3 regions of the Bacillus sp. ISL-39 genome follow, and region 3 is predicted to be linked to each of the others. Evidence: riboswitches for the same ligand, from Rfam matches in the RefSeq annotation. Region 3 holds a riboswitch; each other region holds the start of a gene.
The links. A riboswitch is a leader RNA that binds a small molecule or an ion and turns the genes downstream of it on or off. The one in region 3 is predicted to bind S-adenosylmethionine.
Positions count from the first base shown of each region.

Region 1: another riboswitch for S-adenosylmethionine. It lies ahead of metK (methionine adenosyltransferase); the one in region 3 lies ahead of J7E37_RS06490 (sugar ABC transporter substrate-binding protein).
Region 2: another riboswitch for S-adenosylmethionine. It lies ahead of J7E37_RS08055 (methionine biosynthesis PLP-dependent protein); the one in region 3 lies ahead of J7E37_RS06490 (sugar ABC transporter substrate-binding protein).

Region 1 covers NZ_JAGGQM010000011.1:602-10,622, forward strand. Annotated here, with positions in the region: gene ytkD (RNA deprotection pyrophosphohydrolase) at 1-360, shown strand, start outside; gene J7E37_RS10450 (ABC transporter permease) at 759-1,565, opposite strand; gene J7E37_RS10455 (ABC transporter ATP-binding protein) at 1,546-2,322, opposite strand; gene J7E37_RS10460 (ABC transporter substrate-binding protein) at 2,339-3,334, opposite strand; gene J7E37_RS10465 (alpha/beta hydrolase family protein) at 3,523-4,236, shown strand; gene J7E37_RS10470 (DUF2584 domain-containing protein) at 4,289-4,531, shown strand; gene J7E37_RS10475 (DUF3231 family protein) at 4,664-5,674, shown strand; gene pckA (phosphoenolpyruvate carboxykinase (ATP)) at 5,767-7,356, opposite strand; SAM riboswitch class I at 7,640-7,781, shown strand; gene metK (methionine adenosyltransferase) at 8,068-9,270, shown strand; gene asnB (asparagine synthase (glutamine-hydrolyzing)) at 9,589-10,021, shown strand, end outside.
Region 2 covers NZ_JAGGQM010000007.1:31,793-41,813, forward strand. Annotated here, with positions in the region: gene metC (cystathionine beta-lyase) at 1-557, opposite strand, end outside; gene J7E37_RS08055 (methionine biosynthesis PLP-dependent protein) at 554-1,669, opposite strand; SAM riboswitch class I at 1,845-1,957, opposite strand; gene J7E37_RS08060 (M4 family metallopeptidase) at 2,384-3,970, opposite strand; gene J7E37_RS08065 (carbon starvation CstA family protein) at 4,267-6,009, shown strand; gene J7E37_RS08070 (cory-CC-star protein) at 6,069-6,332, shown strand; gene J7E37_RS08075 (ArsA family ATPase) at 6,344-7,309, shown strand; gene J7E37_RS08080 (hypothetical protein) at 7,423-8,100, shown strand; gene J7E37_RS08085 (thermonuclease family protein) at 8,172-9,371, shown strand; gene J7E37_RS08090 (hypothetical protein) at 9,508-10,021, opposite strand, start outside.
Region 3 covers NZ_JAGGQM010000005.1:78,427-88,447, reverse strand. Annotated here, with positions in the region: gene fdhF (formate dehydrogenase subunit alpha) at 1-734, shown strand, start outside; gene J7E37_RS06525 (4Fe-4S dicluster domain-containing protein) at 749-1,300, shown strand; gene J7E37_RS06520 (Mrp/NBP35 family ATP-binding protein) at 1,538-2,278, shown strand; gene J7E37_RS06515 (QcrA and Rieske domain-containing protein) at 2,297-2,824, shown strand; gene J7E37_RS06510 (hypothetical protein) at 2,817-3,014, shown strand; gene J7E37_RS06505 (hypothetical protein) at 3,081-3,344, shown strand; gene J7E37_RS06500 (hypothetical protein) at 3,394-3,903, opposite strand; gene J7E37_RS06495 (dynamin family protein) at 4,278-7,022, shown strand; SAM riboswitch class I at 7,174-7,281, shown strand; gene J7E37_RS06490 (sugar ABC transporter substrate-binding protein) at 7,384-8,481, shown strand; gene J7E37_RS06485 (sugar ABC transporter ATP-binding protein) at 8,717-10,021, shown strand, end outside.

The DNA.
Region 1 (10,021 bases), on a different contig from region 3:
CAATGGCTTTTGACCAAACATAGTGTCAGAGGTCTTGAGTTTCCCGGCGGCAAGGTGGAGAAAGGCGAAACTCTGGAGGACGCAGCTCGCCGTGAGGCCATGGAGGAGACTGGCGCAATTTTAGGCAAACTTGTGAGCATCGGGGAATATCAGGTGAATGGCAAAGAGGGTTCGTTTGTTAAAAGAATTTTTTACGGTGAAGTTGAAAAACTCGAGTCAAAAGATGATTACCTGGAAACTGCCGGCCCGCTGCTTGTAAGTGGCGATATGCTGGTGGAAAGAATGAAGGACGAGTACAGTTTTATCATGCAGGACGATGTGATCAAGCATAGTCTGGAGTTTTTGGAGAAAAAGCTGTAAAAGTGGCGGATTTGCCGCCTTTTTTTGGTTTAGTGTGGTAAATTTGCATAGGAAACAACTGTAGGTTTAGTCCCTGAAACTGGATATTGGCGATTATCCGCTTTTATTGGCGAAGTTCACAACTTTATTGGCGAAAATCTCGTTTTATTCGCGGAGTTCACAATTTTACTGGCGAAAATTCAGATTTATTGGCGCAGCCGCTACTTATTCTAAATAAGCGCTTTTTGAAGAAATGAAAAGAAGCCGGATATCAAATCATCCCGGCTTCTTTCCTAATCGCTGCTTTGGCAATGGTAGTTGCTATCAGAACACCTATGGTATCCGCATTATCCAGGGTTTCGTGGTTCTTTTCGAAGTGCTTTGAATGGTGAAAAGGCAATAAAGTTGCGAAAAAAGCTTTATTGATTGCTTTTGATCAGTTTCTTTTCAAGCAGTTCGACGAGCTGATACATCACGGTGGCAAACACGGCGATGACGAGCAGTGACAAAAAGACGAGCGTGAAGTTGAAAACCTGGAATCCATAGATGATCATATATCCAAGGCCACGTGCCGAAACGAGGAATTCTCCGACAATAACACCTACCCAGCTCAGTCCTACATTCACTTTCAACGTAGAAATAATGGTCGGGAAGGAGGCTGGAAGGATGGCCTCCCGAAAACACTGGGTCCTTGTTGCTCCGAATGTCTGCAGCACTTTCAGGTAGTTGGGATCAACCTCTTTAAATGCCGTGTACACCACGATCGTCGTGATGATCACGGAGATGATTGCGCCCATTGCTATGATTGACGTCATATTGGTACCAAGGGCTACAATCAGGATCGGGCCCAGCGCAACTTTTGGCATTGAATTCAGGATGACAAGATATGGGTCCAGGATTTTTGACAGTATCGGTGACCACCATAAAAGTGCGGCCAATATCGTGCCGGCCAGTGTACCGAGTATAAATCCCATTACGGTTTCCGCCAGCGTCACTCCAAGGTTAACTGCTAAAGACCCATCCATCGTTTTTTCAATTAACATATTCCAGATTTTTGATGGTGAACTGAATAGCAGCGGGTCAATCCATTTTTGATGGCTTGAGATTTCCCAAAGGGCAAAAAAAACAATGAAAATCAGCAATTGATAGATACGGACAATTTTCCGCTCGCGGCTTAGCTTCTTCAGGTATTGTTGATGGAGGAGTTCAGTGTTCTTCTGGTTCAATGTATTCCAACTCCTTCCATATCTTCTGGAACAGTTCATTGTACAAAGGGTGGTTTCTTGCCTCGAAGGGACTCAGGTTCCTCAGCTCCTCCGGAATAGTGAAAGTTCTATGCAAACGGCCAGGTCTTGGCGAAAACAGGAAGATCCGGTCGCTCATTGCGATTGCTTCTCCGATATCATGAGTGACGAGAATCGCGGTTTTTCCGAAAGTCTTGAAGGTATTAGAAACCAGGTCTTCGAGTTTCAATTTCGTTTGATAGTCCAATGCGGAAAAAGGTTCGTCAAGCATGAGCAGCTTCGGTTCTGTTGCCAGTGTCCGAACGAGTGCGACTCGCTGGCGCATTCCGCCGGACAGCTGTTTTGGGTAAAGCTTTTCAACATTCTCCAATCCCATTTGCCTTAGCAGCGATAAAACTTCATCCTTTTTTGATGCTTGCAAAGTTCCGCTAATCTTCAAGCCTAGGAAGATATTTTCCTCAATCGTTTTCCAGGGAAACAAATAATCCTGCTGCAGCATGTATCCGGTTTGGTTCGCAGCATCCTTGACAGACTTTCCTTCCAGTTTTACCTGTCCATCGGTGGGCTCAATCAGCCCTGCTATAATCGAAAGCAGTGTTGTTTTGCCGCAGCCGCTCGGACCCAGGAAGGAAACGAATTCTCCTTCCCGGACATCGAGTGAAATATCATTCAGAGCAGTGACAGCGGATGTTTTTGTGAAATAAGTGTGATGGATCCCTGTTAATGTCAAAAAGTCCATTGGCTGCAACCTCCTGTTATTTCATGATTTCTTCTGCCACCTCAGTATTGACTAATGTGTCATGGCTGACTTCCTCAGGAAGTTCCCCTGCCTCATCCATAATGTCCTGCAGGTTTTTCCATTCTTCTTCATCGAGAATCGGGTCAGTTGCGAATGAACCCTGACTCTTGTAACGATCAACAACTGTTTCGATCAGCGACAAATCTGTATCTTTAAAGAAGGGCTGGATAACCTCCGCTGTTTCTTTGGCACTGTGTGATTCCACCCACTTCTGTGCCTTATGGACTGCGCGGGTGAATTTTTCGATTGTCTCCGGGTTTTTCTTCATGTAGCTTTGTTTGGCCATAAATGTGGTATATGGTACATGACCGGACTCAGTTCCGAAAGAAGCGACGATATGGCCTATGCCTTCTAATTCAAACATGCTGGCCTGCGGCTCGAAAAGCTGGACGAAGTCACCAGTTCCTGAAGCGAAGGCATTAGGTATGTTCGCGTAATCAATATTTTGGATCATCTCTAAATCTGCCTTTGGATCGATGCCGTGTTTCTTGAGGACGAATTCACCGACCATTTGCGGCATCCCGCCTGTACGCTGGCCAAGATAGGTAGCTCCTTTTAACTGATCCCATGAAAAATCATCGATTTTTTCTCGGGAAACGAGGAAGGTGCCATCGGTTTGCGTCAGCTGGGCAAAGTTGATGACCGGATCATTTGATCCCTGGGCATAAACATAGATGGATGTCTCAGAACCGACGAGGCCGATATCTGCTGCATTCGAGAGTACGGCTGTCATGGTCTTGTCGCCGCCCCATGTTGTCGTTAATTCAACTTTCAATCCCTCTTCCTCAAAAAATCCTTTTTCAAGGGCAACATATTGAGGAGCATAGAAGATGGAACGGGTTACCTCTGCAACTTTGACAGTCTGTACCTTGTCTTGACCGCAGGCAGCTAGAGGTATAATAAGTACAGCAACCAAAAATAAAGCAAAACCAGCTTTGAACCATTTTTTCATCATGATGCCTCCTAAAAATCTGTCTTAATTTGGGCTTACAGTATCGTATGAATCACCTAAAAATGTGTGAAAGCCTAGGAACCAAAATTGAAAAAATTCATATAAGAGGAGTGTTTACTTTGGAAAATGACGGGCAAATAATCTCAGCTTATAAATTTCCTTCCCCTAATCCTGCCATCGAGCTCGAAATGATCACTTATTATGCAGGCGGATTGCGGGTCAAGGGTCTTCTGGCCAGGCCTGCTGATGGAAGTGGTACAGAAGGATTTTTGTATCTGCGCGGCGGAATCAAAAATGTAGGCAAGGTACGTCCTGCCCGGATTGCACAATTTGCGTCCGAAGGATTCACGGTTTTCGCTCCTTTTTACCGGGGGAACCAGGGGGGTGAAGGGGATGAAGATTTCGGCGGTGACGATCGGGTTGATGCATTCGCCGGTTTCCAGTTTCTTCGATCCTTGCCAGGGGTGGAGAGGGTTCATATCTTCGGGTTTTCCCGCGGAGGTCTGATGGCCTTGCTGACGGCCATTCAGTTTCCCGAAACAGCCTCCGTCGTTACCTGGGGCGGGGTTACGGATATGGTTTTAACGTATGTGGAAAGAAAGGATTTGCGCAGGATGATGAAAAGGGTAATCGGCGGGTCACCGAAAAAAGTGCCAAGCAGATATAAATTCAGGACACCTTTGTACGAAATTGAAAACCTGCAGGCACCAGTGCTGCTCATCCACGGCCGCAATGACCGCAATGTATCAGCTGAGCATTCATACCGGCTAGAAAAGCGGTTAAAAGAGTTGGACAAGCCTGTGGAAAGCTGGTACTTTGATGAGTATACGCACTACTTTCCCCCGGTGATGAACCGGAAAGTGGTCACCGATTTAACGAATTGGATGAAATCACACGAATAACAATGATAAAATGAATATGAAATCAATGATGAACAACAGAGGAGCGAGTACGATGGGGATGCCATTAGAGTTGAATACAATGATCGTAACAAAGGGCCGGGAAAAGAGGCTCGAAGACAATTTCTTCTCTCTGAAAAAGGAAGGCTACAGGCTTTATCCAATTGACATTCCACTAGAAGTCAAGAAAACAATCGAAGGTGACCTCACAGGAACAGGCGTCATTTCAAAAGTCGAGTGGACCGAAAATGAGACAACAATTACTTACCAATTAGTTTCCTTAAATTCTACGAACTAAGGCAGGGCACATATTGTGCTCTGTTTTTTTGTATATAAATTTTAAATTTATGTTTTTGATTATCTCTTGACAACATTAAAGAACGAATATTATCTCTTTTTTGGCGAAAAATAAGAAAAAAAGGAGTTATGAATGACAATGGAACATAACCCTCAATTGACTTCATCAGAGGTTGCCGCAATGTGGGGAGCGTATATGCAGAATTCAATGGCTCACTGTATTGTTCAGCATTTTGCAAAGGTAAATGAAGATACCTCAATGACGGAAATCATCAATACTGCATTATCAAACTGCAAATTTGTAGTGGATCAAGTCAAATCGATTTTCGAAAAAGATCAACATGCACTGCCTATCGGTTTCACTCAGGAGGACGTCAATCTAGAGGCAAGCCGAGTGTATTCAGACCTTTTTGCATTGCGATATATTAAATATATGGCTTCGGCTGGAACAGTTGCATCAGCAGCTTTTCTGGAAGTATTGGCCAGGAATGATGTAAGACAATTATTTTCGAAGACTTCTGAGACATTTATGAAACTTTATAATGATTCCTGTGACTTGCTTCTAAAAAAAGGTACATTCGTACGCTCACCAACAATACCTCCAATGGAGAAAGCGGAATATCTTCAGGATGAATCATTTTTATCGAGTTTAATTGGAAGACACCGTCCGCTTACCGCTGTGGAACTGGCTCATATATCTAAAAATACAGAGACAAATTCCATTGGCAGAACCTTTTTAGCAGGTTTTTCTCAGACAGCCAAATCACCAGAGGTTCGAACGTTTATGGAAAGAGGTTCTGAAATAGCTGCTAAGCATGAATCGGTATTTAGAGAAATTCTAATACAAGATGGGGTCCCGCTTCCAAGTACCTGGGATTCAGCGATTTCACAATCAATTGTTCCGCCTTTTTCCGATAAGCTGATGATGTTTCAAACCAACAGTTTGAATGCTATCAGTGTTGGTGGTTACGGAACAGCAATGGGAGCAAGCCTAAGAAAAGATTTAGGCGGAGATTATACAAGACTTGTGACTGAAATCCTTCAATATGCAAATGACGGGATTAAAATAATGATTAATAACAGATGGATGGAACAGCCTCCGCAAAATGTCGATAGGGAAGCATTAAGAAACAGAAGTAATTAGTATGAATTGCCATAGTTAGCTTTGTTTTTTCACGTTAACCAATAGATTGGAGAAAAGAAAAGGCCATTTCCGTTTGGAAATGGCCTTTATGTCTATTTCGCTGTAGGTCCGCCTTTTTCTTCGATCACGGATGGTACGTTTGTGAACTTTTTGAAGTTTTCACGGAACTTGCCTGCGAGTTCGTTTGCTTTTGCGTAGTATGATTCTTTGTCGCTCCATGTTTTGACGGGCTGGAGGACATCGTCAGGTACACCAGGTACATGTGCCGGAATATCCAGGCCGAAGATTTCGTCTTTGACGGTTTCGACATTGTTCAGTTCGCCCTCAAGTGCTGCCTGGACCATTGCGCGTGTGTAGGCCAGCTTCATGCGGCTTCCTGTGCCATACTCCCCGCCTGTCCAGCCTGTGTTCACGAGGAAGACCTTCGCATTGTGCTCGTCAATTTTTTCACCGAGCATTTCCGCATATCTTGTTGCTGCAAGCGGAAGGAAAGGTGAACCAAAGCAAGTCGAGAACGTTGCCTGCGGTGAAGTGATCCCGCGCTCAGTTCCAGCGAGCTTTGATGTATATCCGCTCAAGAAATGGTACATTGCCTGTTCCTTCGTCAGCCTGGCGATTGGAGGCAAGACTCCGAAAGCATCAGCAGTCAGGAAGACGATCGCGTTCGGATGACCGGCAATGCTAGGGTCTACGATGTTATCGATTGCCTGGATCGGATAAGCTGCACGAGTGTTTTCAGTCAGGCTGCCGTCATCATAATCCGCAACTCGGGTCTCATCATCGACCACGACATTTTCAAGAACAGATCCGAAGCGGATTGCATCATAAATCTGCGGTTCTTTTTCCTTCGATAAGTTGATGCACTTCGCGTAGCAGCCGCCTTCGATGTTGAAGACACCGTTAGCTGACCAGCCATGCTCATCATCACCAATCAGGCGGCGATTGTTATCAGCTGACAGAGTTGTTTTTCCGGTTCCGGACAAGCCGAAGAACAATGCAACATCTCCTTCGCGTCCCACATTTGCAGAGCAGTGCATGGAAAGGATGCCGTTTTCAGGAAGCAGGTAGTTCATCACGGAGAAAATCGATTTCTTCATTTCGCCCGCATATTCTGTTCCGCCGATCAACACGACGCGCTGTTCAAAGGAAACGATGATGAATGTCTCGGAATTCGTTCCATCAACCTCTGGATCCGCTTTGAAAGTCGGTGCAGATATGACCGTGAATTCAGATTCATGGTCTGCAAGCTCTTCCTCAGTTGGACGGATGAACAATTGATGTGCGAAAAGGTTGTGCCAGGCGTATTCGTTGATGACCTGGATCGGAAGGCGGTATTTCTTGTCAGCGCCAGCGAATCCTTTGAATACAAAAACTTCTTCTTTTTCTTTAAGGAAATTCAATACCTTATTATATAGCTTTGTAAAAGATTCCTCGGAAATCGGCTGGTTGACAGAACCCCAGTCAATTTTATCCTTCACTGACTCTTCTTCGACAATGAATTTATCTTTAGGTGAACGGCCAGTATATTTACCAGTAGTCGCTCTGACTGCACCAGTTGAAGTCAGGAGCCCTTCGTTCCGGTTCAGGACCTTTTCAACAAGCTGGGGAACGGATAACTGCACCTGTACATTGCTTCCTTTTAATAATGCTGAAAGTTCATTTGATATTCCTACAACATTCATCGGAGAATACCTTCCTTTTTTAAAAGATTAATAATTTGTAAGTGTTTACATCTCGTTATTAGTATAACACATTGGTTCAATTAATCTATACTAATGATTCGGAAAATTACCTTGTACCTCACTTGCGTTATATAATTCTTTCTTTATATAGTCAAGCAAAAAGGGTTCATTTAAGTACCTTTTTATTATACAAAAAAACTTTCAACAACAATCGACAAAATTACCGAGAAAATCATTGACATGCAATTATAGTTTCGATATGATTTGTCCTTGAACGGATACTCTCTTATCCCGAGCTGGTGGAGGGACAGGCCCAATGAAACCCAGCAACCTGCAAACGTGAAAAAACAGCCTTTGGAATGCTGATCTTTTTCCGGGCAAAGGTGCTAACCTGACGCAAGGGAACTGCCCTTGAACGATAAGAGCGAAAGGCGCGGATTTAAGCAAAAACCTTTCCTCGTAAATGGAGAGGTTTTTTATATTGCTTTTTTCTGTCCGATGCATGGAAATGCTGCTGGACTGCCTTCTTAGGTGTCATTGCTCCCGTGGGTGAAATTAGGAAAAAAAGACATTCACCATGAATCCTAAACAAATTTTTCTAATAAAAACTCAGCGTTTATTTCATACTACATAGGGAATGAGTACCGTATCAACCCGGGGTCTGTATTGGGACAGCCTCGATCAATTTTTATAAATAAGGGAGGAACTCAGATGTCAAACAAACGCCGTTTGTTCACTTCTGAATCAGTAACAGAAGGCCATCCGGATAAAATCTGCGACCAGATTTCTGACGCGATTTTGGATGCGATCCTTGCAAAAGATGCTAATGCACGTGTTGCTGCTGAAACATCAGTTACAACAGGACTTGTACTTGTTGCAGGGGAAATCACTACATCTACATACGTAGACATTCCGAAAATCGTTCGTGAAACAGTCAAGGAAATTGGCTATACTCGCGCGAAGTACGGTTTCGACTCTGAAACATGCGCTGTATTGACTTCAATTGACGAGCAGTCTGCTGACATCGCAATGGGTGTTGACCAGGCGCTTGAAGCACGTGAAGGCCAAATGTCCGATGCAGAAATCGAAGCAATCGGAGCAGGAGACCAGGGCTTAATGTTCGGGTTTGCCTGCAACGAAACGAAAGAGCTAATGCCGCTTCCGATTTCATTGGCACATAAGATTTCCCGCCGCCTGACTGAAGTGCGCAAGGAAGAAATCCTTCCATACCTTCGTCCAGACGGAAAAACTCAGGTAACAGTAGAGTACGATGAGAACGACAAGCCAGTCCGCATCGATACAATTGTTATCTCCACTCAGCACCACCCGGAAGTTTCGCTCGAGCAAATCCAGCGCAACCTTAAAGAACATGTCATCAAGCCTGTTGTACCAGCGGAATTGATCGACGAAAACACAAAATACTTCATCAATCCAACTGGCCGTTTCGTAATCGGCGGACCACAGGGTGATGCAGGTCTTACTGGCCGCAAGATCATCGTAGATACTTACGGCGGATACGCTCGCCATGGCGGAGGCGCATTCTCTGGTAAGGATCCTACAAAAGTTGACCGTTCAGCTGCATACGCTGCACGTTACGTTGCGAAGAACATTGTAGCTGCCGGCCTTGCTGAAAAAGTTGAAGTTCAGCTTGCATACGCAATCGGTGTTGCTCGTCCGGTATCCATCTCAATCGATACTTTCGGAACAGGCAAAGTAAGCGAAGATGTATTGATCGACGTTGTAGAAAGCAACTTCGACCTTCGTCCTGCTGGAATCATCAATATGCTTGACCTGCGCAAGCCAATTTACAAGCAGACAGCTGCTTATGGACACTTTGGCCGTTCTGACGTTGACCTTCCATGGGAGCGTACAGACAAGGCAGAGACGCTTCGCACCCAAGCACTAGATAAATAAAAAAGTACAAAGGGAGTTGCATAGGAATATGTAACTCCCTTTATTATTTGCCGTCTAATCAGGGAACACTCAAAAACTCGCCTGGTTTGCACCTGGTTCAAAAGGTGTAAAATAGAGTATTACCTTAAATTTCCCTTAGATTTTACTGCAAAAATTTTGCGTTTAATGATAGTATTAGATGGTATGTTTTTAGAAAGATGCATTTCTTTAGGTTCTTTGTTATAAAAATCGCGCCTTGAGCGGAAATCAGCGCAAAACTAAATTTTTTCTGAAATGAAAAACTAAATTTTTTCTGAAATGGAGAAGGTGAAGTACATAATGTGTGGTTTTATCGGTTGTGTACATGAGAATGCACAGGAATTCAGCGGATATAATAAGCAGCTGTTTAAAAATATGAATAATATCATTACCCATCGCGGGCCTGATGATGATGGATATTTCTATGATGAGCATATCCAATTCGGCTTCCGCCGTCTGAGCATCATCGACCTTGAGGCTGGCCATCAGCCCTTGACCTATGAAAATGAGCGTTACTGGATCATTTTCAACGGGGAAATCTACAACTATCTTGAGCTTCGTGAAGAGTTGATTGAAGAAGGGCTTAGCTTCGAAACTCACTCGGATACTGAAGTCATCATTGCTCTATACAGCCATCTTAAAGAGCAGGCTGTCGACAAGCTGCGCGGAATGTTCGCGTTTGTCATCTGGGATAAGCAGGAGCAGGTTCTTTACGGTGCCCGTGACCATTTTG
Region 2 (10,021 bases), on a different contig from region 3:
TCAAGCGGACGCTGCAAGTATGGAGTCATGAAAGTATTATCAACAAATGTAAGTGCGCCGTGTTTCTTCGCTATTTCGCTGATCGCTTGAATATCTGTTACCTTCAACAGCGGATTAGAGGGAGTTTCAGCATAAAATAATGCAGTATTTGGCCTAATCGCTTGTTCTACCGCTTCAAGGTCTGTCATGTCCACAAAAGTATGCTCAATTCCAAAACGGTTCAAAACATTAGTAACCATTCGATATGTCCCGCCATAAACATCCTCGGTGATGACTACATGATCTCCCTGAGAAAGAAGCAAAAAGGCAGTTGAAATGGCAGCCATCCCGGAAGAAAAAGCAAAACCTCGTACACCGCCCTCTAGCTCGGCGATTATTTCCTCAAGTGCCTCTCTGGTTGGATTAAGGCTGCGGCTATAATCATATTTTCCGAACTTGTCTGCCGACGGCTGGTGGAAGGTTGAGGCATGCTGGATCGGTACGCTTACTCCACCGGTTGCAGGGTCGAATTTATGCTTGTTATGGAGCAGATGGGTTTCGAATGTATATCTGCTCATATCGCTTCTGCCTCCTGGCTTGCCTTTTGGAATGCGTCGTCTAAATCATTTATCAGATCGGCAACATTTTCGATTCCCACAGAGAATCGAAGCAGTCGGTCACAAACCCCGGTTTTTTCACGAATTTCAGCTGGGATATCAGCATGTGTCTGAGTCGCAGGGTAGGTAATGAAGCTTTCGACGCCACCAAGGCTTTCTGCAAAAGTAATGGTTGATAGACTTTTAAGAAACGGATTGACCATAGCAGGAGAGTGTACTCTGAAAGAAATCATTCCGCCTCTGCCTGGATACAAGACATCCTTCACTGCATGATGATTCTGCAAATAATCTACCAGTTCCCTGGCATTTTGCTCGTGGCGTTCCATCCTTAATGCCAGTGTTTTCATCCCGCGAATGAGCAGCCAGGAGTCGAAAGGACTTAACACCGCACCACCGCCATTATGATGAAGGAAGAGGGAATCACATATCTGCTGTCCCCTGGCAACGATGAGCCCTGCAAGGACATCATTGTGACCTCCAAGATATTTAGTTGCACTATGGATCACGATATCTGCACCTAAAGCCAATGGTTTTTGCAGCAGGGGGGTGTAGAAGGTATTATCCACAATCAGCAGAATACCGCTCTCTTTTGCGATATTTGCGATGGCTTCAATATCAGCCTGCTCCATCAGCGGATTTGTCGGCGTTTCTACAAAAAGAGCCTTTGTCCTATGATTGATTGCGGATTTGATTTCGTGTAGATCTGCCATGTCAGCATATGTACTATTTAACCCCCACTTTTTGAAACCCTGCTCAAGAAGACGGTAAGTTCCTCCGTATAAATCCTTAGAGACAATCCATTCATCCCCGTGTTCAAATAAGGACAGAACGGTCCAGATTGCTGCCATTCCGGAACTGCAGGCAAATCCCCGTTCACCTTCCTCAAGGTCTGCGATCGCTTTTTCAAGAATTTCACGAGTAGGGTTGCCAGTGCGGACATAATCATATCCGCTCGATTGGCCAATCCCTTCGTGGCGGTATGCCGTCGTTAAATAGATTGGTGGGTTGACCGCACCTGTTGATGATTCACTTCTGTTGCCAAGCTGCGCTAACTTCGTATCGATTTCTGCCAATGTATTCACTCCTAATGAAAGATAGTCAGATGGCAATTTTTGTTTTATGAAAAGACGAGATAATCGACTTAAAAGGGACTTGATCTACAATTTTGCAGGAAGTCGGTTACGAGAAGTCCCTAATAAAACAAAAAAGCCTTCTTAAGAAGAAGACTTTTACAGTTGATAGCCATTCTTCTTATCTGCCAAGTTTTTAAAACTTGCTGGAATTAGCACCTTTTCAACAAAAAATAGTTGAAGGTTGCTGAAGCTTCACAGGGCCAGACCCTCAGCTTCTCTGGATAAGATTTCATATTATTGAATTATTAAATTTCTCTAAATATTACAGCCATTATTGCAGGATGTCAATCATTTTATTAAAGCAGTGAAGTATATATGCAGAAGATTCCTATAGTGTCAGTTTAATTAAAGTATCCGTCATGGCATAGTGATTCTGTTTTGACAGCTTTTCAGTGTGTGTGGCCAAAGCTGTCAAGATTCTGCGGGTTTTGTGACAACTATTCTGGTTTCGAGGTCAAAGCTGCCAAAATTCCCTTTGTTTTGTGACAGTTTTTCATGATCCTAAGCCAAAGCTGCCAAGCTTCAGCAGACTCAATCCAGCTTACTCAAAACCATAATTCTATTCTTTCATTCAAACGAGAAAGCGCGGGAGCATCAGCATTGAAAAACTGGCTCACAAGAATAAATGAGCCAGTCTTACTAAATTTAAAGTTATTAATATATTCCTACAGCATCAAATGCTTTGTTGACAGCTTCAACTTCTGCCGAAGCTACACCATACAGGTCTTTTGCTGCTTGTACAGTTCCTGCCCGTGCCTGGCTGAAATTCGTGGAAGAAGTGAAATACACAGTGTTTGCACGGTAGAAGATCGCTCCCATTTTATCTGTTCCGACTCCCGGGACCGATACTCCATAATGTGAACCGCCTTCGCTCAGAAGGTAGGCAGCTTTATTGATGATTCCGCTGTTGATATGGACTCCGCCATTGTCGGATGTTCCAGTATAACGTTTCGAATAGTGATCCGGATCACCATATTTTGTAGGGTCACTCATTGAACGAAGGGCGTCACCAGCCGTATTTGGAGTGTAGATATCTTCGCCAATCTCGAAATCTGGGTTATTGTTGTCATGGAATTCAGCAAGTGTGCCGAAGATATCGGAAATCGCTTCATTCAATGCACCTGATTCATACTGGTAAACCAGGTCAGAACTGAAATCAGTCACAGCATGTGTCAGTTCATGCGCCACTACGTCAAGAGCACCGGAAAGCGGGATGAAGGTAGCGCCATCTCCATCACCATATACCATTTGCTGCCCATTCCAAAATGCATTGTTGTAGCTTCTGCCGTAATGGACTGTGGAATTCAGCGCTGCGCCATTGTTGTCATATGAATTCCGGCCAAAAGTGGTTTTATAGTAATCATAAGTGAGGCCTGCATAGTAGTGGGCATCTACTGCGGCTCCGTCATAAGCAGCGTTCAGGTTATTATCCGCATCGACCCAGAGGGAACCTGGCGTTCTCTGGCGGTTCTTGGCATCATAGGTGAACACACCATTTCCGCGAGTATTGTCCTGTAAGTAATAAGAGCCATTTGAAAGAAGCGTGTTCAACGACTTCGTGTCACCCAGCACTCCGACACCTGATCCAACCGTATCTGCTCCGTTTAAAGAAGGATTGTTTTTTCCAGCAGTATCAATGGCGTTGTATTTATTAATAATTTCACCTGTAACAGCGTTGATAAAGTACTGGTAATTGCCTGGTTCAGGGCTCAGGAAGTTCAACGTGACATGGTAAGCGTACACTGCTTGATCCTCACCAGGATAAACAACAAATTCAGCCGTTGGCGTTACTTCATATTCAGGCTTGTAGCCCAAATCACCTTCAGCCACGGCAATTGCATCTCTCTGGGATTTTTTGCTGGAGACTTTTAAAAGCTTGTCGCCCAGTCCCTTGCTGACAGTTCCGCTAAAAACCTTAAGAACACCGTTTTCGTCAACTCTGGCTGCCTGTGTTGCTCCCCAGACAGGAACTCCATTATAGACCTGCTGCAGTCGGACAATATCTCCGCCAAGCTTGTCTGCTTCCTGAGATTTAACAGCAAAACTATCATTTGTTCCCAGATTGTATTTTCCTTTCGAAGCTTTCAGGTACCCAAGGACAATATCCTTTGCTGCTTTCTCTGATGGATTTGTCAGCTTGCCAGCAACAAATTCAGGTACGCCATGGCTTTTCGTAAACTTGTTGGACGGTGAATCTGCTGATGGGGCGGCAAAGCCTGTGGCAGCAACCAATCCGCTGATTGCAAGGCTTGCTGTCAAACTTAGGGAAACGACTTTCTTCAAATAAATTCCTCCTAAAATCAAATTCTATCTAATAGGAATTAGTAGATTATCATATTTATACTTTAATAGTCTGAACATTTCAACAACTAAGTCTAAACTCGTCGAATCTGTAGGTTGGGAAATATTTTTGATAGAGGGATGAATGCTTGAATACAGGATTTTAAGAAAAGTAGTCAGAATTTATTGACTAATTAAGCAATATATTTTTATTATTAAGTTGTAATACCAACTCATAAAAAAGGAGGTTAATAAAAATGAATTCTTTATGGTTAGCCGTGATTGGGATGATTGTCTTTGCGATTGGCTATCGCTTCTATTCCAAGTGGGTAGCAGAAAAGATTTATCGTCTAGATCCTAACTACGTTACGCCGGCACACCAGTATTCGGATGGGGTGGATTTTGTCCCAACGAAGAAAATGATTCTATGGGGCCACCATTTTACCTCTGTAGCCGGAGCTGCACCGATTGTCGGGCCAGCAATCGCTGTATATTGGGGATGGCTTCCTGCATTCCTGTGGGTTACTTTGGGGACGGTCTTCGCGGCAGGTGTCCATGACTTCGGAACTCTTGTCCTTTCAGTCAGGAATAAGGGGCAGTCAGTAGGTACCATCACAAATAAGCTGATAGGCAAACGTGCGAAAATCATGTTCTTATTCATTATTTTAATCCTTGTTTTGATGGTCAACGCCGTTTTTGCATGGGTCATCGCGAACTTATTTGTCAGCTTCCCGGCAAGTGTCCTGTCCGTATTCCTGCAAATTCCGCTTGCAATCTGGATTGGCTATGCTGTTTATAAAAAGAAAAAAGGGATGCTTCTGCCTTCATTGGTCGCACTTGCTGTCATGTATGGTGCAGCAATCCTGGCCAGCCGTGTACCGGCCTTGCAGATTGATCTTGTGAAATATTTTGGTGGAGCGGATAACACCGTCATGTTCGGGCTGAGTGGTGTATCAATGGCATTCTTAGTCTGGATTATCGTGTTGATGGTATATGTGTACATTGCTTCAACACTGCCGGTCTGGAAGCTCCTTCAGCCTCGTGATTATATTAATTCACACCAGTTGGTTGTTGGTTTATTCATTTTATATGCTGGGTTAGTCTTCCTTCAGCCCGAGGTTACAGCTCCTGCGATGAATGCAGCGGCTACTGATGTTTCCTGGTTCCCGCTATTGTTCATCACAATAGCCTGCGGTGCGATTTCAGGGTTCCATGGACTGGTTTCTTCAGGTACATCCTCCAAGCAGCTGGAAAAAGAAACGGATGCCCGTTTTGTTGGATACCTTGGTGCGGTTGGGGAAGGTGTTCTTGCGCTGATCGCCATCATCGCGGTTGTCACCGTTTTTGCGACAAAAGCTGACTTTACCGCTGCGTATTCAAGCTTTGCGGCTGCAAGTTCAGGCGGTCTTGGCAACTTCATCAATGGTGCTGCCCAGCTTGCGACTGGCATTTGGATTCCGGCGGACATCGCTAGGACAATTGTTTCTATCATTGTTGTCAGCTTTGCCGCTACAACTTTGGATACTTCAGTAAGATTGATGCGTTATATCATTGCCGAAATCGGAAGCGAATACAATGTCCAGGCTTTGACTAAAACCCATGTAGCTACAACTGTCGCAGTTGTTTCCAGTGCAGCGCTTGTACTATTGCCGAAAGGCCCTAACGGATTCGGTTCTGGTGGATACCTGTTGTGGCCGCTGTTCGGAACAAGCAACCAGCTATTGGCAGGTGTAAGCCTTCTGCTCGTTTCCATCTGGCTGAAACGTCAGGGAAGGAATTACTTCGTTACCTTCATTCCAATGGTTTTCGTTTTCTTCATGACACTCTGGGCTATGATTCAGCAAGTCGTTTTCCAGTGGTCTGGATATGGGGGCGGCGAGCTGAATATGCTGCTCTTTGGTATCGGCGGACTGATTCTGATATTTGTCTTCTGGATTATTATCGAGGCAGTCGCAGCCTTCAGCAGGAATAATCCACCGCCATTAAGCAAGGAAATGTAATGAAATGGAGGCCGGGCGACCGGTCTCTATTGTCATTTTTAGAAAGAGAGGTAATCAAGATGGGTTTTTATGAACAATTTAAGCGTGCCATAGCTGTGTATGATGAGATTCTCAGGCAGCCGCACAGGACCGAAATAGCCCGTGAATTGAGAGATGAAGAAGACCTGTTTATGCTGCTTTGTTTTTCAGAAATGCTCGGCCTGCCCAACCCGGCATTTTACTATACGCTTGAACTCTACCCTGTCATCATCGAGCGTTTTCATGATTGGCATCTGAGGGCCGGAATGGAAAAATCCCCGCTTGAAGGAATACGCTGCTGTTAGGAGGAAGTGTAATGGATATGGTGGAAAAGAAGATCTATTTTATCGGCGGAAAAGGCGGCGTTGGCAAAAGTACTACATCTGCAGCCATGGCGCTCTTACTTGCGCAAAAAGGGAAAAGGATTCTGCTGGTTTCAACCGATCCCGCCCATAATACAGGGGATCTATTCCACCGGAACTTTACTGGCGGTAAAATTGAAAATGCAACCCGGAATCTTGATGTACTGGAGATTGACTCGGAGCAGGAGTCCAGGAACTATATCAATAGTGTAAAAGGCAACTTGAAAGGCCTGGTGAAAGCGACGATGCTGGAGGAGGTTAACAGGCAGATTGACATGGCAGCATCCTCGCCTGGTGCAGAAGAGGCAGCGCTGTTTGACAAGATCACCTCATTGGTCCTGGAGGAAATAACAAATTATGATGCCATTGTTTTTGATACAGCACCGACAGGACATACAATCAGGCTGCTGACACTTCCGGAATTAATGGGCGTTTGGATGGACGGGCTGTTGGAACGGCGCAAAAAAGTGAATGAAAATTATGCACAGTGGATGAATGATGGTGAAGTGGTTGAAGACCCTTTATATGATAAGCTTAATGAACGAAAAAACCGTTTTAAGCGTGTAAGAGAAATCTTGCTTGATGGCATACAAACCGAGTATGTGTTTGTACTAAACGCCGAGCGCCTTCCAATCCTTGAAACGAACAAGGCAATCGAAACATTGCACCAGCACGGTATACATGTTAACTCGATCGTTGTCAACAAGGTCATCCCCAAGGAGGCAGACGGAAGGTTCATGGCGCAAAGGAGAACGAATGAGCGTTTGTATCTTGATGAAATCAAAGAGAAATTCAAAAATCAGAGACAGGTTTTCTTGCCGCTCCTGGAGCAGGATATTTCCTCGCTTAGCACATTGGAATACATTTCAGGTCTTTTGGGAAAACAAATCGATTCAGTCTTAAACCATATTCAAAAGTAGAGTTTTCATTTTATTTATTAGGGTTATATAAAAACATGGATAATTTTTTGAGTAGCATGGAAACTAAAGCTAATGATTGGCGGAGAATTTGTTTTACAGAAAGGGGCACGAAAATGAGGCGGATCTATGCCGGTTCGATTACATCTTATAGTCAGTTCGGACATTTGAAGGTCCCAAAGGGCATTAGAAATATCTGTCCAGTATGCAAGGAAAAAGTTGAATTTGTTCTTAAGTCGACATATCAGAGCAGCAAACATGGGCTGATGACTGAAAGTGCTTGTCCCTCATGCAAACATAGTGTTCCCTTTGTTATCATTACAAGGGATCACGAGACCCAGCCCGATGTGTACATATATGATCCACAGAGCTCCACAGATCCGACAAGCCAGATACAGCATATTCCCAAAATACCCGAAGAATTGATAAGGGCTTATAAATCGGCAGTCAGCGTCTATCTTTCAAAAGAGAATACAGCCACTGCGGTACTGGCCAAGCGTGTCATTGAGAATGTTCTAAAAAACTTTTTAGGTGACAAGGCAAAGGGCATGACACTTGATCAGCAATTCGAGATATTACCAGACCATATTAATTTAGTAAATCCAGTTACCTCATTAAGCCCCTTGATGAAACCTGAAGGGGGACTCCATAGGATGCTTGAGTTGGAAACGGACATGGATGATGAAATGACAGAACTAATAATGGATTTACTGGAGGATTTGATCCAATATCTGTTCGTATTGCCCGGAAAAATTGAAATGACCCGGGAACAAATTGAAAAAAAGTTAAATTGAATTGACTTCAAGCAGCTTCCACGGGAGGCTGTTTTTTTGGTATAGTAGGAGGGGTAAAAGGGGGAGCAGCTGTGAATTACATAAAAAACTTTAGTGTGATACTTGCCATCCTGATGGCATTTTTTATTTTACCAATCCTTGCCTCGGCGCATAATGGCTCATGGGATGAACTTGGCGGCCATTTCCGCAATGCAGATTGCGTATATATCCTTCATGAGCCAACGTCGATTGCGAAAAGCGCAGACAATATCGGCGAGCTTATCCGATTGATTCATCAGTATAACAGTAATTCTGATTGTGCAGCCGGACTCAATGGGGAAAAAGTAGATTTGGAGGGGAATACTTTCTCAGGGGCAGGGAATGATGCTTCTGAATCCAATCAGGCTGCAGGCGAAATGCCTAAAGCTGAAGTTTCTACCGGCAAATTGCAGCTTGGAAAAATGTATGAAGCAGAATTGTCTGATTGCATAGACGGCGATACGGCTGTGTTTACGATCAACGGCAAAGACTATAAAACACGTTTTCTCTATATTGACACTCCTGAAAGTACAAGGACGAAGGAACCATTCGGACCTGAAGCGGCACAGTATACATGTTCCTTTTTAAAGCAGGGAAAAATTAAACTTGAGACGGATGGCGGGAGCCTTTTCGATAAATATGATCGACTTCTAGCATGGGTTTGGGCAGGAGACAAGCTGCATCAGGAGGAAATCACGAAGGCAGGACTGGTCGAAGACTTTTACGATTATGGCAGTTATAAGTATGAAAATCGAATCTGGTCTGCGATGGATTATGCAAAAGATAGTGGAAAAGGCATATATGCAGCTACAGATGGTCCAGAAGAGGGAAATGAACAATCACAAGAGCAACCAAAAAACCAAGATGATCATACCAGCCAAGAGCAGCAACCTAAAAATGACAGTGAAGAAAATCAACAAGATAGTCAGCCTGAAGACAGGAAAGAAGATACCAAAGTAACAGACCAACAGCGTGAATCAAAACAAGAATCCGATCAGGCTGACACTGCTGACGAAGAATTTGACTACAGCTTTTTAAGCGGCCTGTTGTACGCCTTGTTATTTTACCTCACCGTTCCCATAAAGAAGGCGATGGGGAAGCGGACGCTGATCGCTCACAGGTTGTGGAGCAAAAAATGGCCGCTCAACCTGTTACTTGGCGTAATTTATGCTTACCTTTGCTACATTACCTTACTACTATTGCTAGTGGAAATACTTCATTTTTTTAAGAATAAAAGGCGTAAGAGAAAGTAACGAACACTATCGGATGGAAAACGGTAAAAATGTCCGTCATCAGGGTTATGACGGACACTAACTGCGGGAATACCCGAAAAACTGACCGTCATCCTTTATGGGTGGCGTTTTCTATTTTAGCTAGAACCCAGCTTTCCTATGGTGACGCGATCTTCAGCATTTTGAAGAAATCATCTCGATTATATGCCTCGTAAAGCAGTCTTTCATGATTGAAAATGGCGTAATACGGCAGCGAATCGATTTTTAAATCAGGGAATTGCTGGCGTGCTTCCTCAAGGTTGTTAATCTTCAAAGAATGTGCCTTGTGTACATATTTGTTATTTACCTGTTCGAGAGCCCAATTTTCCTGCAGCGCTTCTGGTTTATACAGTTCAAGTACAGCCAAGTAGCCTGGTTCTTCGGCAAGTTGTGCCTGATAAGCAACCACTTTTTCAATGATTAATGGAAAAGCATAATGATAGACTTGATCTCCACTGGAGGCCTGGATGATTACGGTACTTTGGCCAGCCACATTGTTAAAAGTATAGGTATCATCAAAAACTGTTTCCAGCGGAAGATTCCCCATCTCCAAATCTCCTTGTCCCTCTGAGCGGTAAACGGATATGTTGTCTACTCCCGCCTTTTCAGGAAAAGTAATCTTCATTTCGCTG
Region 3 (10,021 bases):
ACGAAGGAACGACTACTAATATCGAAGGTCGTGTCATCCGAATCCGTAAGGTAGTCGAGCCAATTGGGGAATCGAAGCCTGACTGGGAGATTATGCAGCTGATTGCTGACCGTCTTGGAAAAGGTAAATACTTCGATTACAGCGAACCGAGAGAGATTTTTGACGAGCTTCGCCACGCTTCAAAGGGCGGCAAGGCTGATTACTACGGTGTAACTTACGAGAAAATCGACGAACAGGACGGCGTTTTCTGGCCAGCTCCAGCAGAAGACCACAAAGGAACTCCATCCATATTCCAGGAGCGTTTTGCTACGGAAGATGGAAAAGCGAATCTCGCAGTCTGCGATTTCAGAGGACCTTCTGAAGTTCAATCAAACGAGTATCCTTTATGGCTGACTACAGGCCGCGTTGTCTTCCACTACTTGTCAGGCAACCAGACACGACGCGTTGACTTCCTCATGGAGCAATGCCCTGAGCCATTCGTTGAAATGCACCCAGAACTGGCCAGCAAGTACCAGATTGAAAACGGTGAAAGAGTGAAGCTTTCCACACCGCGTGGCGAGATGATCACACCGGTTAAAATAACAAAAGCAATCCGCAAAGACACAATGTTCGTCCCTTATCACTGGGGCAAGAAGCTGGCAGTCAACCAATTGACCAGCCCGGCACTGGATCCATTCTCTAGGATGCCTGAATTTAAAGTCTGTGCTGTAAAGCTTGAAAAACTGACTAAATAGGAGGAACGGCCACTATGAATAAAATAATGTATCTAGAATTTGAGCGCTGTATAGGATGCCGTGCCTGCCAGGCAGCCTGCCGTGAATGTGGGGACCATGATGCCAAGGAACGGAACTATGTAGAATATGTTGACTTCACTGAATCTCGCCAGACATTCCCGATGCTGTGCATGCAATGTAAAGACCCTGCATGTGCGCGTGTCTGCCCGGCAAATGCGATTCAGATCACGGATGAGGGCGTCGTGCTTTCAGCAATGGAGGAAAAATGTATCGGATGCCGCAACTGTACATTCGGCTGCCCATTCGGCATTCCTAAGTTCGATTTCGAAACGAACAAAATGTACAAATGCGATATGTGCTATGACAGAACGCGTCATGATATTGCGCCAATGTGTGCATCTGTCTGCCCGAGTGATGCGATCCGCTTCATCGACTTTGATGAAATGCAGCAGCTGCGCAGAAGACGTACCCAAATGAACCTGGTTGAAGGGAAAAAGCCGCAAGAGGGCAATAAATGGGATTACGTACCTGAATTCTTCGGAGTTTATACGGATTCACAGTCATAATTTAATGGAGCCGGCCGGAAAAGAGCGCTAAGTTCATTAGGGCCGGCTCTATTTTTGGACTGATTTTCACGATATTGGCGAAAATTTGATTTTATTGGCGGTTTTCACAAGTTTATTGGCGAAAATAAAAAAATATTGGCGAACTGGAAATTTTCAGCGGTTTTTTCCAGCAAAGGTTTCAACCAATTTTAGATAAGGTAGGGAATTATAACCCATCCAAAAAAGAGGTGCTTTCAAATGTTAAAAGGAAATGTGCTGGCAGTGACAAGCGGCAAGGGCGGAGTTGGCAAGTCTTCATTATCAGTGAATCTTGCGCTTGCGCTGCAAAAGCTTGGCAAGTCAGTCGCGATCATCGACCTTGATATATACGGATTCAGTGTACCGAAAATACTTAATATAGATGCAAAACCAAAAACGTTCAACGGAAAAATCATTCCGGTTGAGGCGCACGGCATTAAAGTAATGTCCATGGGCTTCCTTGTGAAGGACAATGAACCGATTGTCTGGCGCGGCCCGATGCTTGGAAAAATGATTCAGCACTTTACAGAGGATGTGCTGTGGGGAGAAATGGATTATTTCATCCTTGATATGCCTCCTGGGACGGGCGATGTCGCCCTTGACATGCACCTGATGATTCCGCAGAGCAAGGAAATCGTCGTGACGACACCGCATAAGGCTGCTTCATACGTAGCGGAACGTGCCGGATCAATGGCGATCAAGAGCAAGCATGAAGTGATCGGCGTGGTTGAAAATATGTCCTACTTCAAGCCTGAAGACAGTGACCAGAGGTACTATATCTTCGGAAAAGGCGGCGGCGAGGAACTGGCTTCACAGCTTGGCACGGATTTGCTCGGGCAGCTGCCGATCCAGGAAGCCGATGAGAACAGTGAAACGCCTGCTATCGCTGCAGAGAATACTGTGCTATTTAAGGAATATCTAAACCTGGCAGAAAAAATCGATGCAAAGTTTCAGCTCTAGGAACAGGAGGATTTGGCTATGAGTGATGATAAAAAAAAGACCCATCATGAAGATGATAAGGATATGATCAAGCTGATCGATAACCTGAACAGGAAAGACGATGTCCATTTGAATAGAAGGGCATTCCTGAAGGCATCCTTTGGTGCAACTGTTGCGATCGGACTGGCAACGACTCCATTCGGTATTTTCACCTTCCTGCGCGATGAAAATGGTGAAGTGAAGCGAGTGGAAATCACAGATATCGATGATCTGGCAGTCGGGGAATCAAGAAACTTTAACTATCCAACGAAGAACGAACCAGCAATTTTGGTCAGGACACCGGAGGACAAATTTGTTGCCTATAACAATAAATGCACACATCTTCAATGCCCGGTCTTTTACGAGCATAAGGAAAATGTCCTTCTTTGCCCATGCCATAAAGGATACTTTAACGTAGACAGCGGACATCCGATGGCAGGTCCGCCACAGCGCGAGCTTCCAAAAATCCTTCTTGAAATCAAAGATGGCAAGGTGTTCGCAGTAGGGAGGGAAGTAAGGCATGGATAAAAAACGAATTGCGTTTTTCTCGATTTTCCTGTTCCTTGCCATCAATGTATTCTCGCTTTCAAATGCAATCGAGGGCTATTATGGACACGAAGATGAGCGTGTATATGGCGCGGTTGCTGTTGCGCTGATTTCCACTATCCTGGCAACAACAGCCTTCTTCATCTGGAGGAAGGCAGAGTATAAAAAGTAAGCTGGTGGCGATGATAAAAGAGAGCTCTTTTGAGATTGGAACAAGTTCCGCAGTATTTGGAACTGGTTGCATAACCATTACGAAAAGAGTTTTAAAGGGAGGATTGAACATGGTTCCCATTCTTTTTTTCATCACGACAGCAAAAAAGAATCAATTGAGGAAGTACTTGAAAGTTCCGTCGAAATTGAAGAAGATTTGATGCGTACTTACTTAATTACGGCTGAACGAGTCCATGACGATCCTGTGCTGAAGGAACGCCTTGAAAACTTCGCGGAAGGAAATGCGAAACGGACAAAGCAACTGCTTGATGAATTGAAAAAAGGCAAATAAAGAAGCAGCGGAATTTTCCGCTGCTTTTCTATATAATGTTTTCGCTCTGTTAGCTAAACTGGTTAGTGGGTATAATCTTAATATTTTCTCCTTCGAACTTCCTTTCACCAAAAAGGGTAATCAAGGTACAGCTTTTGATTCGGAACGGGCTTTCAGCGATTTCATACTCAGCAAGCAGGCCGGATCCCAGTTCTTCACCCTCTGGATTCATTGCCTGCACGTTCTGGCCTTCAAGTGTCCTTAGTTTGGCTTTCATCAGGAATAACTTCCACTCTTCCCAATTCTTGATCAAAAACGCCTTCTCACCATTCTCCAGATAGCCGAGCTGGCAGCCACTTTCGTCGATGGCGGCTTCGTTTCCATAGCTGAGCTCCATGATCAAATCCCGTAAAAATTGAAATTCATCGAGGTCAAGATAGGGGTCAATCTGGAACTCGACTTCATTTCCTGTCTCTTTGATTGCAGCAAGTGTCTTATTATTTCTTATAACTGATGTGTTTTTGATATGTTCGGATTTAATATGTTCGAGGGGAGTGCCCATAAGTTTCAATGTAAGCATAATAATCTCCTTTTTTGCGATCGTCTTGTTACCTTTATTATAATGATTTTGCCCTCTCTGCGGTGTGACAAACTTCATTTCTTACCCATAAATTGCGGGTATAGTTCGAAAGCTATAGGTAACAGGATTATTCGACAATAACTGGCAAATATTTGGATTTTTTATTAAAAAGGTTACAAATTTTGCGATGCTTGTAGCGAAACTGAAAGCTGGCTGAAATCTTGAATGAAAAATAGTTTGATAGAATACAATGATAAGGTTTGAGCGCAAGCCAGCAAAGGGAAAAAGAACAGTTAGCTAATACAAATTTTTATGTCTGAAGGAGTCTGAAGGCTTTTTTTGGATTGATATTTTGAAGAGGTCGGAGGAAAATCATGACATTTGAAGAGCAATTAATCAAAAAGTCGTATTATGAAACTTTTATGGAATCTGGGAACAGGGCACACCCTGTCCGTGTACTCGGGGAGCTTTATCTTGAAGAGCAGAAGAATGATATGCCTGATTTGTCATACATCCGTTTTGCTCAGGGGGAGGTCTATTTTCATAACAAGGACTACGAAGCGGCGATTTTTAAGTGGGAGAATATTACGAATGAGCTGGAGCCGTGGGCGAAAAAGAACATGGGGGATGCCTTTCTGGAGATTGGTCTGCTCACATCTGCAGAGGACCTGTACCTGTCGATCGAAACGGAGAGCAATATTCTGAGGATTGAAAGCGGCCTGCAGCTATTGACGCTTTACATAGAGCAGGGAGAGCTTGACAAAGCAGTTGCTGTTACCAAGAAATCAGTGGCGCTTGATCCGGATTATCCGGGTGTAACGGAAATAGCCCGCGCTTTCTTTGAAGAACACCAGGACTGGGAAAATGCTGTCGAATTGGCGGTCAATGAAGGTGTTCGAACCGGTTCGCCTAAATGGTTCGACGTCTTGAATCAGTATGTAGAACAGGGGCATACCATCCAATTCTCACCGGATTATTTTAGCGAAGCATTATCCGTCCTATTCCAGGTGGACCGAAGCCGGTTTGAACAGCTCGCTGTCTCATTGTGGGAAAGCTACAAAGACCAAAGCTCATACATGACATGGCTGAGGGAATTTAACCAATTGTTCAGCGGGATGGACGGCAATAGAAGAGACGGGTGGACTCATCTTTCAGCTGCCTATCAGGACACCTATTTCGAGTTGATTAATGGGGATCGGTTGATTAAGGAAATTTCACCGCTGATTCCGGAGTTGCTGACTAACTGGCTCAAAATAACAAGTCCTGTTAACAGCCTTGTGTCGGCATCATCGATTATAGCGTGGAATGAAGTATTTCCAGGGACCATTACCGCGTCGGCAATTCACGATGCCGAGAATCTTGTGCTGAATTCGCGCGAATACCATGATGGCTACGAGGATAGCATGCAGCTATTTGAAACAATCATTAAATGGGCAGAGAATCATGAGATAGAGGTAGGCAACAGGATTAAGTGGCTGGTTCAGGAGCTGCAGGAATCCAATGTCCATAATCTGCTGATCGCCGGTTTATCTGGCAATGGAAAGTCATCCTTCGTCAATACCATTATTGGGGAAGAACTGATCACATCTCCTACTGCGGCGGTCATCCGGTTCACGAACGAGGAGAATCCGGAAATCTATGAAATCACCGATACGGACGTCCGCCAAATCACGGATATCGAGGACTTCAAGGAAAGTGCAGGAGTTCGCCGACAGAACCATAAAAATGAAACGATCATTGATTTCAGAGCTGAGTTTCCGTTCCTGCGCGACCATGGACTGGCGCTGATTGATACTCCTGGAGTCAATCGCAATAACTATGACAATCACCCGTTGTACAATTACCTGAGGTTTGCAGATAGCTTACTTTTTGTGCTCAATGCCAATGATCCTTTTACGGAAAAAGAAAGGGAAATCCTCTCGAAAATTTCAGAGTACTTCCCGCAGCTTCCAATACACTTCCTGTTGAACAAAATAGATTCAATATACAGTCAGCAGGAGGCAATAGAAGTTTTTGACCAAACATGGGCTGAAATCAGCCAATACTATCCTGACGCAAAAATGTTTGCTTTCTCAGCTAACTATGATCTAGGCAAGCAGCTGAAAGATTTCTCTGATTTTATTAAAACAAACAACAGGACATTCGACATCGAGCAGGAGCGCACAGCAAAACTGCAATTCTTTGTCAGAAGGGCCATTACGTATTTGCTTGATAAACGGATTGAAATTGAGAACAACCATATGGAAATAATTAACTGGAACGAAGAAATGGTGAGCAAGCTGAACGGTGCCATCAACCAGCTGGGAGACATTGAAGAAGAGAAATCGAAATCCATTCAGAAGTCATACCGTAAAATCAAGGATGAGACCCGTGCGGAAATCATTGAAAAAATCCCGGAGATCCTTCGCAGTTGTTCTGAATTGGTGACAGAGGATACCGATTTCGGAAAAATCCATACTGAAATGGATGAAGCAATGAACAAGAAGATTAGGGAATATCTTGATGAAACCGTTTTGCCGAAATTCCATGAAGATTTGCAGGGCTGGATTCAGCATTCGAAAGACGAATTCGAGCATAGCCAAAACTACTTGAATGAAATGGCCGAGGGCTTTAACTCGATGTATGGAGATGAACGGATCAGTCTTGACTGTGATTTCAGGGTGCTTGATGACTGGCGCCGCGATGCAAGCCGGATGACGAACGGTGTACACTATGAAAATGTCAACATCATGAACCGCCCGACGCCGCAGCAGTTCTTCCTGAAAAGCGCCGGCAAGCTGCTTGGCGTGCTGCCGCAAAATAATGCGATGCTTTATAACCGTTACAAAACCTATCTGGAGTCAGAAGACTATTATGATATCGGCGTAACCATCGCGAAAAGATTCCTGCAGCAATTCGAGATTTTTGAAAAATCGATTGAACGCGATGTGAATCTGTTCTTCAAAAACCCATTCAATGTACTGGAAGAAGCAGTAGAAGAAGCCAAATCGGAAATCGATTATGGCAAGGCGGAACTTGAAAAAATGAGGATCAACCCGGAACTGTACCGCGACCCATTGACACTGTACGAAGTAAAGCTCCGACAGTTTGAATGGATGACCGCGGCAGGCAGAGGTTAAGCGGAAAAGGAGGATTCCGATTTGGGGTCTTCCTTTTTGCTGCTTGAAGTAAAAAGAATAAAATTTAATTTTCATAATAATATTGACAATATGAGTATAGGAGTTTAAAGTAAAATTTATCGATTTGCAACATTTACTCAATAAAGAAATTCTCTTATCAAGAGTGGCAGAGGGACTGGCCCTGTGACGCCCAGCAACCGTTCCAGATGGAATTGGTGCTAAATCCTGCAAAACAATTTTTTGTTTTGAAAGATAAGAGAGGAATCCGACTTTGCATTTTATTGCGTTTGAAACCTCTCTTTTCTGGAGAGGTTTTTTTATTTGTTTTAAATAAGCAAATCAATCAAAGGGGGAGAATCAGATGAAAAAAGGAATTAAAAAAGTATTTTTAGGTGTTGTTGCTTCTGCTTTGCTGCTGACAGGCTGCGGCGGCGGAGAGACGAAGACGGCCAGCGGACCTGTAGAAGGTGTTCCTGATCGATTTGCCAAAGGGGAGAAAGTCAAAATCAAAGTCATCCGCAAGATTGGCGGAGATGACCATACAGCGCAATTTTTAGCCGGAGCGAAAGCAGAAGGGGAAGCGCTCGGCTTCAAGGTAGATGTCTTCACAGCGAATGGAGATACAGCCAAATTCCATGATGCAATCAACCAGGGGCTGCAGCAGGATTATGATGGATTCATCATTTCCCATGGAGATGACGCAGCTACTGTAGATGATGTAAAAAAATTAGTTGAAAAAGGCAAAAGCGTCGTAACTTTCGATTCAAATCCGGATTTGGCTCAGGTAGAGGGAGTCACACTTACATCCCAGGATGATGAGGCTCTCGCCACGCAGGCACTAGACCAGCTTGTGAAGGACCAAAATGGAGAAGCGAATATCGTTTACCTCTGGGTTGATGGCTTCCCGCCAATGGTCAGAAGAAATAAAGTTTACCAGGAAACCTTGAAGGCAAATCCAGGAATTAAAGAGGTTGAGAGATTCGGAGTGGCCGCTGCTGATACAAGTGTCCAAACGCAGAATGCTGTGGCCGCGATGCTCAATAAGCATCCAAAAGGAGAAATCGACGCAATTTTCGCAACGTGGGACGCTTTCGCGATCGGCGCAGCACGTGCCATTAAGGAAGCTGGCCGCGATGAAATCAAGATCTACGGAATTGATGTTTCCAATGCTGATCTGCAGGAAATCCAGGGAGAAGGCAGCCCATGGAAATATGCAGCAGCTGTCGATCCGAAGCTGATCGGGGAAGTGAATATGAGATTGCTGGCGAAGAAGCTGGCTGGCGAGGAAACACCAGCAACCTATGACCTTGAAGCATCACTGATTTCACAGAAACAACTGCAGCAGTCAAAAAATCCGGTGAACATGGTCAATCTTGCTGAAATCATCGAAGGCTGGGGCGAATCAGACGCATTTTTGGAAGATTGGATGGAGAAATTGAAGGATCACTATAAGAAATAACCAGTAAAAAGGTTGGTTTAGAATTTTATAGCGACTTTTTCCATTTTATAGCGACTTTCCCAATTATATAGCGACTTTTCCCATTTTATAGCGACTTTTCCGATTTTATAGCGGAAATCTCATTTTTATAGCGAATTGGAAATTTCACGCGATTTTTTCCAGTTCAGCGAACAAAGCAGACACTCTCAAAAAAAAGAGTGTCTGTTTTACAGATTGATAGGGAGGAGGAACCTGGATGAAACTTCAAATGAACAACATCAGTATTGATTTTCCGGGGGTGCGTGCGCTGAACGATGTTAATTTCAGCACGGAAACTGGCAGCATCCATGCGTTGATTGGCGCGAACGGCGCGGGTAAATCGACATTAATGAAGGTGCTTTCCGGTGCCCACAATCATTACACAGGGGAAATCCTGCTAGGTGGCGAGAGTGTGGAAATCAGAACGCCGGCTCATGCGCAGAAACTCGGGATTCAGACGGTCTACCAGGAGGTTGATACTGCCATCATCCCGTCGCTGACTGTTGGAGAAAATATCATGCTCAATCACACGGTGCAGGCAATGAAAAACAAGCACTGGGTGAATTGGAAGCAGCTTTTCAAACAAGCAGAGGATATTCTATCAGGCATGAACCTTCAGATTCCTGTGAAAAAGCTTGCCGGTGAGCTGACGCTTGCGGAGAAACAGCTGGTCCTGATTGCGCGTGCGATTTCAAGTGATTGCTCCTTCTTGATCCTTGATGAACCAACCGCTCCGCTCAGCCACACCGAAACATCAGAATTGTTCCGGATTGTCAGGAACCTGGCTAAAAGGAATGTGGGCATCATCTTCATCTCCCATCGAATGCCCGAGATCTTTGAGTTGTGTGATGAGCTGACCATTATGCGAAATGGCGAGCTGGTTGTGAAAAAAGGTATTCCTGAAGTCGACACTCACAAGGTGATTGAATACATGCTTGGGCGGAAGCTGGAAGACCAATTCCCCGCAAGGGTCAGCACGTTTGGAGATACCCTGCTGGAAGTCGAAGGTATAACTGATGAGGACAAGGTGAAAAATACTTCCCTCCATGTTAAAGCAGGGGAGATTGTCGGGCTGGCCGGCCTCGTAGGAGCGGGAAAGACAGAGCTGTGCAAAGCGCTGTTTAGCGCGGCACCGATAAAGAGCGGAACTGTAAAACTAAAAGGAAAAACCCTAAAGCTTACGAGTCCTCATGCTGCTGTAAAAAGCGGGTTGGCACTGGTGCCTGAAGAGCGGCGCAAGGAAGGTGTCCTTGTCGCAGAATCCGTTGCCTCCAACCTGACAGCGGTCAACTTAAAAAAGTTCTCCCGAATCTTTAGTTTTATCGACAGGCGGGCTGAAAAGAAAACGGCTCAGGAATACATAAAGGCTCTAGGCATCAAAACTGCATCGGAAAATGCCAAAGTTGAAAATCTCTCAGGCGGGAACCAGCAGAAGGTAGCGATTGGCAGGTGGCTGATTGCCGATGCGGATGTGTATATCTTTGATGAGCCAACCAAGGGTGTTGATGTAGGTGCGAAGCGG